Regions from separate parts of the Streptomyces sp. NPDC012510 genome, predicted to be linked through region 1. Evidence: predicted binding sites of a transcription regulator. Region 1 holds the regulator's gene; the other holds the start of a gene.
The links. The regulator HspR, encoded in region 1, represses chaperone genes until heat shock. The targets are predictions, from matches to a motif close to TTGAGNNNNNNNNNCTCAA.
Positions count from the first base shown of each region.

Region 2: a site for HspR is predicted at 1,558-1,576, ahead of lon (endopeptidase La). Genes of this name have one in related genera too.

Region 1 covers NZ_JBIBEN010000018.1:92,354-100,197, forward strand. Annotated here, with positions in the region: gene dnaK (molecular chaperone DnaK) at 1-1,048, shown strand, start outside; gene grpE (nucleotide exchange factor GrpE) at 1,045-1,737, shown strand; gene dnaJ (molecular chaperone DnaJ) at 1,780-2,949, shown strand; gene ACFY9I_RS29765 (heat shock protein transcriptional repressor HspR) at 2,955-3,407, shown strand; gene ACFY9I_RS29770 (PA14 domain-containing protein) at 3,649-5,724, opposite strand; gene ACFY9I_RS29775 (Uma2 family endonuclease) at 5,945-6,379, shown strand; gene ACFY9I_RS29780 (hypothetical protein) at 6,675-7,178, shown strand; gene ACFY9I_RS29785 (substrate-binding domain-containing protein) at 7,665-7,844, shown strand, end outside.
Region 2 covers NZ_JBIBEN010000024.1:38,776-46,619, reverse strand. Annotated here, with positions in the region: gene ACFY9I_RS34115 (DUF3515 family protein) at 1-389, shown strand, start outside; gene ACFY9I_RS34110 (hypothetical protein) at 431-943, opposite strand; gene ACFY9I_RS34105 (TnsA-like heteromeric transposase endonuclease subunit) at 933-1,415, opposite strand; gene lon (endopeptidase La) at 1,599-4,001, shown strand; gene ACFY9I_RS34095 (MarR family transcriptional regulator) at 4,219-4,713, shown strand; gene ACFY9I_RS34090 (protein phosphatase 2C domain-containing protein) at 5,153-5,938, opposite strand; gene ACFY9I_RS34085 (nitrate- and nitrite sensing domain-containing protein) at 6,316-7,844, shown strand, end outside.

The DNA.
Region 1 (7,844 bases):
GAAGCTCACCCGCGCCCAGTTCCAGCAGCTGACCGCGGACCTGCTGGAGCGCTGCAAGACGCCGTTCCACAACGTCATCAAGGACGCCGGGATCGCCCTGTCCGAGATCGACCACGTCGTTCTCGTCGGTGGCTCCACCCGTATGCCCGCCGTCGCGGAGCTCGTGAAGGAGCTGACCGGCGGCAAGGAGGCCAACAAGGGTGTGAACCCGGACGAGGTCGTCGCCATCGGCGCCTCGCTCCAGGCCGGTGTCCTCAAGGGTGAGGTCAAGGACGTCCTGCTCCTCGACGTCACCCCGCTGTCCCTCGGTATCGAGACCAAGGGCGGCATCATGACCAAGCTCATCGAGCGGAACACGACGATCCCGACCAAGCGGTCCGAGATCTTCACCACCGCCGAGGACAACCAGCCGTCCGTGCAGATCCAGGTCTACCAGGGCGAGCGCGAGATCGCGGCGTACAACAAGAAGCTCGGGATGTTCGAGCTGACCGGTCTGCCGCCGGCGCCCCGCGGCGTCCCGCAGATCGAGGTGTCCTTCGACATCGACGCCAACGGCATCATGCACGTGACCGCCAAGGACCTGGGCACGGGCAAGGAGCAGAAGATGACCGTCACCGGCGGCTCCTCGCTGCCGAAGGACGAGGTCGACCGCATGCGCCAGGAGGCCGAGCAGTACGCGGAGGAGGACACCAAGCGTCGCGAGGCCGCCGAGACCCGCAACCAGGGCGAGCAGCTCGTCTACCAGACCGAGAAGTTCCTCAAGGACAACGAGGACAAGGTCCCGGGCGAGATCAAGACCGAGGTCGAGGCCGCCGTCACCGAGCTGAAGGACGCGCTCAAGGGCGAGGACACCGCCGAGATCCGCACGGCCACCGAGAAGGTCGCGGCCGTCTCGCAGAAGCTCGGCCAGGCCCTGTACGCGGACGCCCAGGCCGCGCAGGCCGCGGGTGGTCCGGAGGGCGCCGGCGACGCCGGGGCCAAGGCCGCTGACGACGACGTCGTCGACGCCGAGATCGTCGACGAGGACCGGAAGGACGGTGCCGCGTGACGGAGGAGACCCCGGGCTTCGACGAGCAGCAGCCGCAGTCGGCTCAGCCGCAGCAGCCCGACGTCCCCTCCGGCTCCGAGGACGCCGAGCCGAAGGCCGCCCCCAAGGAGGGGGCGGCCCCGGCCGGGGACGCGGCAGCGGCGGCCCAGGTCGCCGGTCTGACGGCTCAGCTCGACCAGGTGCGTACGGCGCTCGGTGAGCGCACGGCGGACCTCCAGCGGCTCCAGGCCGAGTACCAGAACTACCGGCGCCGGGTCGAACGCGACCGGATCCAGGTCAAGGAGATCGCCATCGCGAACCTCCTGACCGAACTCCTGCCCGTGCTCGACGACATCGGGCGCGCGCGGGAGCACGGCGAACTCGTCGGCGGCTTCAAGTCCGTCGCCGAGTCCCTCGAGACCGTCGCCGCGAAGATGGGACTCATGCAGTTCGGCAAGGAGGGCGAGCCTTTCGACCCGACGATCCACGAGGCCCTGATGCACAGTTACGCGCCCGACGTCACCGAGACGACGTGCGTGGCGATTCTCCAGCCGGGGTATCGCATCGGCGAGCGCACCATCCGCCCCGCGCGGGTGGCCGTGGCCGAGCCCCAGCCGGGGGCCCAGACCGTCAAGGCGGACTCCCCGGAGACCGCGGAGGGTGCCTCCGGTGCCGACGACAAGGAGAGCGGTGGCCCGGACGAGGGCTGACGCCGACGCAGTGCACGCCCGGTGGAAGGAGGGACGTCGCGGATGAGTACCAAGGACTTCATCGAGAAGGACTACTACAAGGTCCTCGGCGTCCCCAAGGACGCCACCGAGGCCGAGATCAAGAAGGCGTACCGCAAGCTCGCCCGCGAGTACCACCCGGACGCCAACAAGGGGAACGTCAAGGCCGAGGAGCGCTTCAAGGAGATCTCCGAGGCGAACGACATCCTCGGTGACCCCAAGAAGCGCAAGGAGTACGACGAGGCCCGCGCCCTCTTCGGCAACGGCGGGTACCGCCCGGGGCCCGGCGCCGGCGGCGGCTCGTTCAACTTCGACCTGGGCGACCTCTTCGGCGGCGGCGCCCAGGGGGCGGGCGGCTTCGGCGGGGGCATCGGCGATGTCTTCGGCGGCCTGTTCAACCGGGGCAGCTCCGGCACCACGCGGGTGCAGCCCCGGCGCGGCCAGGACGTCGAGTCCGAGGTCACGCTGAGCTTCACCGAGGCCATCGAGGGCGCGACCGTACCGCTCAGGATGTCCTCGCAGTCACCCTGCAAGGCCTGTTCGGGCACCGGCGACGCCAACGGCACCCCCCGGGTGTGTCCGACGTGCGTCGGCACCGGCCAGGTCGCGCGGGGCTCCGGCGGCGGCTTCTCCCTGACCGACCCCTGCCCGGACTGCAAGGGCCGGGGCCTGATCGCCGAGCACCCCTGCGACATCTGCAAGGGCTCGGGTCGCGCCAAGTCCTCCCGCACCATGCAGGTCCGTATCCCGGCGGGCGTCTCCGACGGCCAGCGGATCCGGCTGCGCGGCAAGGGCGCGCCCGGTGAACGGGGCGGCCCGGCCGGCGACCTCTACGTGGTCGTGCACGTCGACGCGCACCCGGTGTTCGGACGCAAGGAGGACAACCTCACGGTGTCCGTGCCCGTGACGTTCGCCGAGGCGGCACTGGGCGGGGAGGTCAGGGTCCCGACCCTGGGCGGCCCGCCGGTCACCCTGAAACTGCCTCCGGGTACCCCCAACGGCCGTACGATGCGGGCCCGGGGCAAGGGCGCCTTCCGTAAGGACGGCACCCGCGGGGATCTGCTGATCACCGTCGAGGTGAGTGTTCCGAAGGACCTGTCGGGGAAGGCTCGTGACGCGCTGGAGGCGTATCGCGAGGCGACCGCGGGAGAGGACCCGCGGGCGGAGCTGTTCCAGGCCGCGAAGGGAGCATGAGTGTGATGGACGGCCGCCGTCGAAATCCCTATGAGCTGACGGAAGAGACACCGGTGTACGTCATCTCGGTGGCCGCCCAGCTCTCCGGTCTGCACCCGCAGACCCTGCGTCAGTACGACCGTCTGGGCCTGGTCTCCCCCGACCGCACCGCCGGGCGGGGCCGCCGCTACTCGGCCCGTGACATCGAACTGCTGCGCACCGTCCAGCAGTTGTCGCAGGACGAGGGCATCAACCTGGCCGGCATCAAGCGCATCATCGAACTGGAGAACCAGGTGGCCGCCCTCCAGTCGAGGATGGCCGAGATGCAGGCCGCGCTCGACGGCGCAGCCGCCGCCATGCAGCAGCGCGAGGCCGCGGTCCACGCCTCCTACCGGCGCGATCTGGTGCCGTATCAGGAGGTGCAGCAGACCAGCGCGTTGGTGGTGTGGCGGCCTAAGGGGCGCCAGCCGTCGGACTGACGGGTCGTGACGGGTCGTGACGGACGGGTCGCGACGGACGGGTCGTGTCGAGCGAAGGGCCCTGTCGGTACTCTCCGGGTACCGACAGGGCCCTTCGCGCTGTTCGCACATGCCGCGGGTGTCGCGGGTTCGCGGGTGCCGTGGTGCTGTGATGCCGTGGGTGTAGGAGTGACGTACGGCGGTCAGGTGACGCCGCTCGGTCGGTCTTCTTCGGCGTACCGGAGAAGGCGGTGTTGCCGTATCACTGAAGTCCTTCGGCGTTCGTCGGGTTCAGGGCCGCCCAGGCGTCGCCGGGGGCGGACTCGGTGCCGTCGGCGTGGAGGGCGGTCACCCAGTAGAAGTGGGTGGTGCCGGCGGCGGCCGTGGTGTCGGTGTACGACGTGCCGGTCACCGGGTCGGCGGTCAGCGGCTCGTACGCGGCGGTGGCCGGGTTCCACCGGTACACCCGGTAGCCGGTGATGTCCGGCCCGTTGTACGCGCTGGACAGCTTCCAGGTGAGGTCGACCGCGGCCCCGCCGTCGGCGGCCTCGGCGCTCACGTCGACCAGCCAGTCCGCGGGGGTCTCCACGGTGGGCCGCAGGTCGTACTCGGTGACGGTGGTGGAGGTCGCCTTGTCGGTGGACGTGTAGGTGGAGTTGCCGGACGTGTCCACCGCGTCCACGAAGTACGTGTGCTTCTCGCCGTCCTGGAGGTTCGCCGAGTCGACCAGCCGGCTGCTTCCCGCCTCGGCCCGGCCCACGTACGTGGTGCCGGTGCCGTCGTCCACCGTGCTGAGCCGGAAGACGTTGTAGTGGTCCACGTCGGCGGACGGGCTGTCGTCCCAGTCCAGGACCGTGCCGTACTCGGTGGCGGTGGCCGTGAACCCGGTGACGAGCGGCGGGGCGGTGCCGTCACCGTAGGAGTGCTGGTGCACCTGGGACGGCCCCGACTCCCGGCCGAGCGCGTCGACGGTGGTCACCCAGTACACGTAGAAACCGTCCGACGGGCTCGGCACGACCGAGGTGTCGGTGCAGGCGTAGGTGTGACGGGTGCCGTACGCGGTCTCGGTGAGTTCCGGAGCGCAGGGCACCACCCGGGAGTCGACGGTGGCGAACGTGCCGGTCGCGTCGTCGAAGCGACGCTCCTCGCGGTGGACGCGGAACTCGGTCGGCGCGTACGGCGACACCTGCCAGGCCAGGTCGACGCCGCCGCCGTCCTCCGGCCGGTTCTGCGAGCTGCTGAAGTACGGCACGGCGAGCGGCCGGGCGAACGACACCACCGACGAGTACCCGGTGTTGCCCGCCGCGTCGGTCGCCGCGACCTTGTAGTAGGAGGTCTCCCCGTAGGGGGCGGTCTCATCGGTCGCGGAGTTGCCCAGGTTCTTCGCGGCCACCTCGAACGGGCCGTCGGGCGCGCCGGAGCGCAGCAACTCGTACGTCAGCGACCCCTCGTCGGACATCCACCACAGGCTCACGCCGCTCAGCGAGGTCTCGCCGTCGACCTTCAGATCACGGACGGTCGGCGCGATCCGGTCCACCGTGGTGACGCGCTGGTCGGCGGTGCCGGTGGACACGTTGCCCGCCTTGTCGTAGGCGCGGACCTCGTAGTAGTAGATCGCGCCCGACTTCGGGAGCGTGGTGTCGGTGTACGACGTGGAGGTGGTCGTCGCCAGGTGCCAGGTGGGGAAGGAGCCGCCCTTGCCGCGCCGGTAGACGCGGTACCCGGCCAGGTCCATCTCCTTGTTCTTCGCCCAGGTGAGCTTGGCGGCACCCGTCGCCTGGTCGTACGTCACCGCCGGGGCGGTCGGGGTGAGCGGCTTGACCTTGTCGACGGTGGCCGAAGTGCGGGGCGCGTACGTGAACTTGACCTTGGCGGAGCCGGTCCAGTTGACGTAGTCGACGCGGAGGGTGTGCTTGCCGGAGGGGATGGTGACGTTGACGGTCTTGGAGACGGTCGTCGACACGTTCTTCCACAGGTCGACCTTGCGGACGCCGTCGAGGTAGACGCGGATGCCGTCCAGGCCGGAGACGGAGAACGTGAACGGGCCGCCGGAGCCGAAGTCGCGGGTCACGCTCCAGCGGACGCCGAAGTTGTTGGACGCCAGCCCGGTGGCGGGCGCGCCGGTGCCCCAGTTCTCGTCGATCGCGCTGTCGCAGTCCGTCTTCTTCGGCGTGCCGGAGAAGGTGGTGTTGCCATAGAACTGCCGCTTGAAGACGGGGGAGGCGCAGGTGACGGCCGCGTTCGCCGTCGTGGCGGTCGCGAGGAGCAGACCGCCGGTGGAGGCGAGCACGACGGCGGTGGCCGCGGCCGCCGTCGCCGTACGTCTGGCTGAGGTCATGGGGTCCTTCAGGGCGTGATGCTGCAGAGCGTGATGCCGATCGTCACCGGCGGGGGGCACCGCCGGTGACGATCAGACGTGTGAGGTGGGGGAATGGTTGTACGGGCAGGTGGGAGGGAGTGGGGTGTGGGACGTGGAGTGTGGTGGTTCGCGAGGCGAAGCCCACACTTGAGGAGGAGGTGCCACCTTGACCGCTTTTGCACAGGAGAGGCTCGAGACCATGTCCGAGGCAGGGGCTGTATTCGCGAACGGACCCAGCCCGGACGAGGCCTTGTGGCAGGTGTGGAAGGCCATGGACCCACCCGAGGGCTACCGCGGTGAGATCATTGAGGGAGCCATCGAGTTGTCGCCCACCGCCCGCCGTTCGCACGGCCTGATCGCCAATCGAGTGCGACGGGTCCTGGACCAGTTCTTGGACGGCGGCGAGTACGCCTGTTACCAGGCCGGAAACGTGATCCACAACCGTAAGGCGTGGATCCCGGACGCCTTCGTCGCTCCGGAGGACACGGAGCCCTACCGTGACAAGGACGACATGGGTGTGACCGCCGACTCCGTGCACCTCATCGTCGAAGTCGTCTCCCCGGGGAAGCGGAACCAGGACCGGGACCGGGTGAAGAAGCGGCGCGAGTACGCCCGCGCCGGCATTCCGGTGTAGGTCCTCATCGACGACCACGATGGTGAGGGCGCCGTCACGCTCTTCACCGGACCGCGTCCGGAGGCGGCCGACTGGGGGGACATCCGGCGGTTTCCCTACGGCACGGAGGTCGTCATCCCCGAAGGGCCCGCCAAGGGCTTCGTCATCGGCGAGGCGATCACGGGGCCGAAGCGGGGCTGATGACCGGTCCGCCTGGGCCGGTTTCCACAGAGCGGACGGCGCCGGGCCGCTGAACCGTCCGATGCCGGAATCCGTCTCACCAGGTGAAACGCGTACGTCGCTTGGGGAGGCACTCATGGCCATGGTCGGGCTGTTCTGGATCGCCGCGGACGGTGGTGTGTACGTCGGGGCGGAGCCGGAGGGGTACGGGTACGGGGTGCGGCTGACGCGGGACTGGGTGGAGGGGCTCGGGACCGGCCAGAGCGCCGTGTGGGGCTGGTCGGAGATCCGGTCGATCGACGTGCGGTACGTACGGATCCGGTCCGCCGCCCGGCTGCTCGGCACCACGGCCGTCGAACTCGTCACCAACGCCGTCGCGGGCGGCGGTGACGCCGCGGCCGCGTTCGAGGTGCACCTCGAGACGGCGGACCGGACCGTCGAACTGAACGCGCAGTCGGCCGCTGCTCTCGGAGGCTACGTCCAGTCCGAGTACGACCTCTCCGTCGCCCTGCTGGAGCGGATCGTCGCGGGTACGGCGGACGTGGAGACCCTCGCGGACTGGGGCCGCGCCCACGCCGCCGAGGGCACACCCCGACGCGAGCAGCGCGAGGCGCTGCTGCGGAAGTGGGCCGACGGCTGACCCGGAACCCGGCCCGGAGTCCCACAGGACGGCCGTAGTGAGGTCCACCACCCTGGGCGGGGCGCCCGCCGGAGCGAGGGCCGCACAGCCGCGGGGTGAGGGAGACGAACCCGGTCACCGTCATCGTGTGCGCGACCCGTCCTGTCCCGGGACGGGCAAGGCACGGGCAAGGCACGGGCACCGCGCTGACCTGCCGCCCCTGGCGGAATGCCCCAGCGGCGGGCGGCACGAGCCGCCTCGCCGGGAAGGCCCGGCGCCCGGCGACCGTCGTGAGATCAAGGGCTACTCACGGGAATCGGTCGGCTCCGGGGTCATGAAAGCCGAACGGGAACGCCGATGGCCCCTTGCCTTACCCTCTTCACACCGAGACCACACGAGGCTGTTGTCATCTCGTTAAGTGATTGCTCCTTGACGCTGAGGTGGTCACCGCGTTGGCTTTCAGCCATATGGGCGCAATGTTGCGCCCACGCCCGGAAGGCCCTTGATGTGAACGCCCGTACCACCAGTACTACCGGTACCACCAGCACCACCCCCCGCACGCGCATATCCCGTCGTACCCGTCTGCGCCGCACCGCCGTCGCCCTCGCCGCCTCGGCCGCGGCGGTCTCCCTCGCCTCCTGCGGGGTCGCGAACATCGGTGACGGCGCCGAGGCGAGCCCCACGAAG
Region 2 (7,844 bases), on a different contig from region 1:
GCCGCGACCTGGCCGAGGGCTACCCCGACAAGATCGGCGAACACGAGAAAACCGCCACCTCCCCCGGCGCCGCCGTCTACGGCGACAACGTGATCACCCTGCGCTGCGGACTGCCCGAGATGCTGCCCACCACCGACATGTGCGTCACCGCCAACGGCGTGGACTGGGTACTGAAAAACAGCGGACAGGACGAGGGCGACAAGACCATCACCACCTTCGGACGCAAACCGGCCGCCGAAGCCGTCATCGACCCCGAAGTGCCCTCCGACGTCGCCCTGGTCGAGCTCGCCGCAGCGGTGAAGAACCTCCCCCGCAACGGCCACAAGTGCATCGACCAGGACGACGCCGCACGCCCCAGCCCGACCGGCAGCACGCACCACACCCCCTGACAGCACGAAGGCCCGCACCCGGTCAGGGTGCGGGCCTTCGTCTACGGGGACGCCCTGCGGGCCTCCGCAGCCGCGGGCGGCTGAAGTCCGGTCTCCGGTTGTGTGGAGCCTTCGGTCTCGGGTGCCGCGGCGGGCGCGGGGGCGGCGCGGGCGGTGCGGGTGCGAGCGGCCACCTTGGCCGACCGGGTGTCCGGGCCGTGCTCAGCACGGGTGAGCAGGCCGTCCAGAACGCGGGCGTCAGCCGTCTCGTTGGTGTCGTCCAGTCCGGCCTCGGCCGCCAGACGGCGCGCGTATTGCCACTCCTTTGCCGCCGTCGGCACCGCCTCCGGGAGCGCCGTCAGCAGCCCGGACGGCTCCAGCGCGGGCAACGGCTCCGTGCCGGTGACGGAGAAGTCCGGCGCCGCCATCAGATGCGAGGCCAGCACCACCGATTCCGCCCCGGACTGCGACCGCAGCCGCACCGCCGTACCGGCGAGCGCCACCACTTGGTGGTCCCCGTCGCCGTAGGTGATCCAGTCACCGGGCCGCAGCACCGCCCCGCGCTCAGCAGCCACCGGCCACCCCCGCGGACACCGCAGCTTCCGTGTGCAGCGGAACGGACAGGCCCACGGCCAGCTCGTGCGTCCACAGCAGATGGAACAGCACCGGCAGCACCGCGATCTCATCCCCCACCGAGGCCGCCCCGTCCAGCAGCGGCCGCGGCTCGGCGAACGCCGCCAGCAGCTCGGAGGCAACCCGCTCCAACCGGTGCCGGGGATGGCGGTAGCCGGCCAGCCAGCGCACATTGCGCACCACGATGGCGTCCGGTGCCCCCACCAGCCGAAACTCCCAACCCACCTGAGCGAAGGCCGTCCGCGTCGCCTCGAACTTCGCCACGTCCCGAGGCTTGCGGCGATCCGCCGGACGGCAGTCGACCACCACCGCCGTGCCGTCTTCCCGGCGGGCGAAGTAATCCGGCGCGTGCGAGACGGCCTTCCCCGCCTCCGACCGCCAGAAGAGCCAGAACGGCTGCGAGGAGATCCCCACCGCATGCACCACGACCAGCTAACGCTGGCGAGATCACTTGCCGGATCAAGCTGACCTTTGCAAGGTCAAGCGCTACAGGACACGTTTTGATCGCCCACAGCGAACGTCGCTCCCTCGGGGAACATTCACCGGCTCATGTGCATTGAGTCGGCATAGCTCAACTTGACTGCCGAGGGAGAGATCATGGCTTCGACGTCCGCACCGCTCACCCTGCCCGTACTGCCGCTCGACGACGAGGTCGTGCTGCCCGGCATGGTGGTGCCGCTGGACCTCAATGACACGGATGTACGGGCCGCGGTGGAGGCCGCGCAGGCGGCGGCGCGGGCGGTGCCCGGGAAGCCGAAGGTGCTGCTGGTGCCGAGGATCGACGGGGCGTACGCGAGCACGGGTGTGCTCGGGACCGTCGAGCAGGTCGGACGGCTGGCCGACGGGGACCCGGGGGCGCTGATCCGCGCCATAGGGCGAGTGCGGATCGGGGCCGGGACGACCGGGCCCGGCGCCGCCCTGTGGGTGGAGGGGACACGCGTCGACGAGAGCGTGCCGGAGCCGCTGCCCGGGCAGGTCGCCGAACTCGTCAAGGAGTACAAGGCACTTGCCACGAGCTGGCTGCGCAAGCGTGGCGCCTGGCAGGTCGTCGACCGGGTGCAGGCCATCGACGACGTGTCCGCGCTCGCCGACAACTCCGGGTACTCGCCCTTCCTCACCACGGAGCAGAAGATCCAGCTCCTGGAGACCGGTGACCCGGTTGCCCGGTTGAAGCTCGCCACCCAACTGCTGCGCGACCACCTCGCCGAGCAGGACGTCGCCGAGACCATCGCCAAGGACGTCCAGGAAGGCGTCGACAAGCAGCAGCGTGAGTTCCTGCTGCGGCGTCAGCTCGAAGCCGTCCGCAAGGAACTGCGCGAGCTGAACGGCGAGAAGGACGGGGAGGAGTCCGACGACTACCGGGCGCGCGTCGAGGCCGCCGACCTGCCGGAGGCCGTCCGGGAGGCCGCGCTCAAGGAGGTCGACAAGCTGGAGCGGTCCAGTGACCAGTCGCCCGAGGGCGGTTGGATCCGGACGTGGCTCGACACCGTGCTGGAGCTTCCCTGGAACGAGCGGACCGAGGACGCGTACGACATCCAGGGCGCGAAGAGCGTCCTCGACGCCGAGCACGCCGGGCTGGAGGACGTCAAGGAGCGCATCACCGAGTACCTCGCCGTGCGCAAGCGGCGTGCCGACCGGGGGCTGGGTGTCGTCGGCGGCCGGCGCGGCGGCGCGGTGCTCGCCCTCGTCGGGCCGCCCGGCGTCGGCAAGACCAGCCTGGGCGAGTCCGTGGCGCACGCCATGGGGCGGAAGTTCGTCCGGGTCGCGCTCGGTGGTGTGCGGGACGAGGCGGAGATCCGCGGGCACCGGCGTACGTACGTGGGCGCGCTGCCCGGTCGTATCGTCCGCGCCATCAAGGAGGCCGGGTCCATGAACCCGGTCGTCCTCCTCGACGAGATCGACAAGGTCGGCTCCGACTTCCGGGGCGACCCGGCCGCCGCGCTGCTCGAAGTCCTCGACCCCGCGCAGAACCACACCTTCCGGGACCACTACCTGGAGGTCGAGCTGGACCTGAGCGACGTCGTCTTCCTCGCGACGGCCAACGTGCTGGAGGCGATCCCCGAGGCCCTGCTCGACCGGATGGAACTCGTCCGGCTCGACGGGTACACCGAGGACGAGAAGGTCGTCATCGCCCGGGACCACCTGCTGCCCCGGCAGTTGGAGCGGGCCGGGCTCGACGCCGACGAGGTCGTGCTCGACGAGAGCGCGTTGCGCAAGCTCGCCGGTGAGTACACGCGCGAGGCGGGCGTACGGAACCTGGAGCGGTCCGTGGCGCGGCTGCTGCGCAAGGTCGCGGCCCAGCACGAACTGGGGCAGCGCGAGCTGCCGTTCACCGTCACGGACGGCGATCTGCGCGCGCTCATCGGGCGCCCGCACCACGTGCCCGAGTCCGCCCAGGACCCGGCGGAGCGGCGTACGGCCGTGCCGGGCGTGGCCACCGGCCTCGCGGTCACCGGCGCGGGCGGCGACGTCCTGTACGTCGAGGCGTCGCTCGCCGACCCGGAGACGGGCGCGGCGGGGCTGACGCTCACCGGCCAGTTGGGCGACGTGATGAAGGAGTCCGCGCAGATCGCGCTCTCCTTCCTGCGCTCGCACGGCGCCGAACTGGAGCTGCCCGTCGCCGACCTCAAGGACCGGGGCGTGCACATCCACTTCCCGGCGGGGGCCGTGCCCAAGGACGGGCCGAGCGCCGGTATCACCATGACGACCGCGCTCGCCTCGTTGCTGTCCGGCCGGCTGGTCCGCACCGACGTGGCCATGACCGGTGAGGTCTCGCTGACCGGGCGCGTCCTGCCCATCGGCGGGGTGAAGCAGAAGCTGCTCGCCGCGCACCGGGCGGGCGTCACCACCGTCATCATCCCCAAGCGCAACGAGCCCGACCTCGACGACGTCCCCGCCGAGGTCCTCGACAAGCTCGACGTCCACGCCGTCACGGACGTCCGCCAGGTGCTGGAGCTGGCGCTCGCCCCGGCGGGGGTGGAGGTGCCGGTGGCGGCGTGAGCGGCTTCGGCGCGCACGGGTCGAAGGCTCCGGTGGCGGCGTGACGGACGTCCACCGGGTGGTGGGAGGCCCGGACCCCGTGAGGGAGATCCGGGCCTTTCCGCTTGTCAACGGCCACGCGGGTGGTGGACCGGGGCGGTCCGGACGGGGCCCGGCCTGCGAAATACTGACGTCCGCGGAACCGGACAAGGCGAGATCGGACATCAGGAGCGCTGACGTGCACGACGAGGGCGGAAACGGCGAGGGCGGCGGTGTCGAGGCCGGACTGCCTGCGGGCGGGATGGACCAGGCGTTCCTGGCGCTGGAGAGGGAGCTGACGGTCCTGTTGCGGCGGGCCCGCGCCAAGTCCGGGGAGATGGCCCGTGCCGTCCACCCCGACCTGGAGTCCGCCGCCTACGGCCTCCTCGCCCGCCTCGACGAGGCCGGCCGGCTCCGGGCCACCGAGCTCGCCGCCTACATCGGCGTCGGCAAGGCCACCATGTCCCGTCAGCTCCGCGCCCTCGAACACCTCGGCCTGATCGCCCGCGAACCCGATCCCGCCGACGGCCGCGCCTGGCTCGTCCACCTCACGGACGAGGGCCGCGCTCGCTTCCGTGCGGTACGGGACGCACGGCGCGGCGCGTACGTACGGCAACTGGCCGGCTGGGATCGCGACGAGGTGGCCGAACTGGCCCGGCTCCTGCAGCAGTTGAACCGGGGAGTGGAGAGCTAGGAGCGCACGTGACCGGGAGCCGTTGGCTGCCGGGGGCCGGGGGCCGGGGGCCGGGGGCCGGGGGCCGGGGGCCGGGGGGCCGGGAAGCGGGAAGCGGGAAGCGGGGATTAGGGGGGCCCGGGGCAGTGAGGGCGGGCAGGCTTGGGGCCGGGAAGCCGGGAAGCCGGGAAGCCGGGAAGCCGGGAAGCCGGGAAGCCGGGAAGGCTCTGGCAGCGGGGCCGGTAGCCGGTGGGCGTGGAGGTCGCGACTTGTGGGGTCGGAGGCGTGGGGTGTCCGGGAGTTCGGAGGCGGTGAGGTCGGCGGTCGGCAGAGGTGGTGCCGGCGTCCGAGGGCCAGGGGACTGGACATCCGGCGGCCGGGAGCCGTGAGGCGGAGCGAGGGTGGATGGATGCCCTGAGAACGGTGGCCGGAGCCGGGAGGTGGGCAGCCGGTGGGGCCGTCACCAGTTCACGAACACCACGCTCGCGTCGTCGTGGCGTTTGCCTCGGCCCAGGAATGCTCGGTCGACGTCGGTGGTTTCGAGTTGCCGTACCCGCTCCACCAGTCCGTGGGCGCCCGCCTTCCGTACGAAGGTGAGGCAGTCCGTCCAGTCACCCTCGCGGAACTTCTCCACCCAGCGGGCCGCCCCGTCCGTCAACGCGGCCAGGGCACGGACCTGTTCCAGGGGGACGGTTCCGGTCACCGCGCGTGCGGCCACCGCCGGGTCGGCGGCGGCGGTCCAGAAGCCGCCCTCCTTGTTCCGGACGGTGGAGTCGGCGATGGCGGCCGTCGCCAGGGAGGCCGCCGGCAGCCGGGACAGGCGGTCGTCCAGTACCGCCGTCACCACGCCGTCCGGACTCTCGAACAGCAATGCCGAGTCCGACAGCACCAGATACTCCACGGCCGTCGGCGACCAGCGGGCCAGGGCCACTGTGGCCTGCGGGGTTCGTGGGTGAGAAAGGTCACAGGTTTGGGTGTGGGCCCGGGCGGTACGAGAGATGGCCTGTGAGAGGACGTCAGGCAGCGGTGAATCCCGTTCCGAAACGGATAGTTCGGTCAGGGTGCCACCGAGGCGGGAAGTGAACCATGCGACCGAATGTCGACAGCCGTACTCGCCGGGCGGTGGAGTCACGCCGTCGAGGAGCACCAGGGCGCCGCCCTGTCCCCCCGCGGGCAGGGCGACCGACGCGAAGTCCTCGTTGGGGCGGAGGGGGTCGCCGGGCTCCGAGACGAGTTCAGTGCGCATTCGGCCAGTCTGCACGAGCCCTCCACGAGATCTGTGAAAGGCCGACAATGGTCGCCGTACGACCCGGACCCTCCAGACGGGGCGCCGGGTTTGGCATGGAATGATCGTGAGTGGTGAAGCGCGGCGGCGAATACTGTCAAAGCGCGTCGCCGACGTCCAACCGGTCGACCGAGCGGGGCGCGGTCACGAGCCGGAGGAACTTGCCCGCCAACTCCCCGGGGATGTTCACTCCTTCGGGTGGCGGGACTGATGATGCGGGACCACTGCCCACCGGCACTGGGAGGGTCGGGAGCCGTACCGGGGGGACGGCCGTAGTTGACCAGTTGACGGATCGTCACCCGGGCCCATGGGTACACGAGTCAGGAATGCGAGCACCGGTGCAGAAGACGCGGCCTCGGCGCACAGGCAAGCAGGCAGCCTCGAAGGCCTCCGCGGCCTCCCCGAACCAGCGGGGGACGGCCGAGGCCCCCACCGTCGGCACCGGACGCAAGGCGCACGTACGCAACCGGCTCATCGTCGCCGTGGCCGTCGTGGCCGCCGCCATAGCGGGCGCGGGGGCGCCCTCGATCCTTGCCGCCTCCGAACAACTGCACGACACCCAGAGCCTGGTCACGCTCGCCGGACGGACCGAGGAAACACTCACCCTCGCCCACGCGCTGGCCGACGAGCGCGACGAGGTCACCGCGTACATCGCCGCCGGGCGGCCCAAGTCCGCCGCGCCCAGCGAGCAGCACGGTGACCGTGTCGACCGCCAGGCCGAGGAGCTGAGCGCTGACACCGGCACCCCCGCCGCGCTGCGTGAGGACATCGGGTCCATCACCGGCGTACGGGAAGCGGCACTCTCCGGTAAGAGCACCGCTCTCGAAGCGCACACGGCGTACACCGCCGTCGTCACCGAACTCCACTCCCTCGCCGAGGAGCTGGCCGAGCAGCTGCCGCCCCGCGCGGGCGGCGGCGCCCACGCGCTCGCCGAACTCGACACCGCCGTCCAGCAGGCCGCCGCCGCCCGAGGCCTCCTCGTCGCCGCGCTCAGCGTCCCGACGACCACCCAGACCGTGATCGACCCGGTCACCGGGCTGCCCACCACCACGACCGGCGTCTCCGCCGCCGACAAGAAGGAGCGCGACGCCCTCAGCGCCGCCGCCCAGCAGGCCCGCGTCCGTTCCGACGCCGCTCTCGCCGACTTCCGCGAGACCGCGCCCGCCGCGTCCCGGTCCTCGTACGACGCCACGGTCACCGGCCCCGAGGCCGACACCGCCGACAGGTACCTGACCGACCTCACCGGCCGTCCCACGCTCTCCGACAGCGAGCAGGGCACCGACGCCAAGAAGGTCGACGCGGCGCTCTCCGCCCGTGTGGACCTGATGCGCGGCGCCGAGTCCTCCCTCTACGACCGGCGCACCAAGGACCTCGCCCAGCTCCGCGACGACGACGTCACCGCCCTGGAGATCCGGATCGCCGTCCTCGGCGCCCTGATGCTCCTCGCCGTCGGCGTCGCCACCGGCATGGCCCGGTCGCTGACCCGCCCGCTCGCGGTGCTGCGCATCGGCTCCGCGCGGGTCGCGGGCGACCCGGTCGCCGAGGAACCGATCAGGTTCACCGGGCGCAACGACGAGTTCGCCCAGGTCGTGCGCTCCGTGAATGCGCTCCACGCGCACGCCCTCGCGCTGCACGAGCGCCTCGCGCCCCTGGAGGGCGACCGCAAGCACCTCATCGGCCAGCGCCAGACCATGGCCGACGACCGCGACCGGCTCCGCGCCGAACTGGCCGAGACAACCGCCCATCTGACGAAAATCCAGCACAGCGTCCACGCCACCTTCGTCAACCTCGCGCTGCGCACCCTCGGCCTCGTCGAGCGTCAGCTCGCCGTCATCGAGTCCCTGGAGGAGCGCGAGCAGGACCCCGA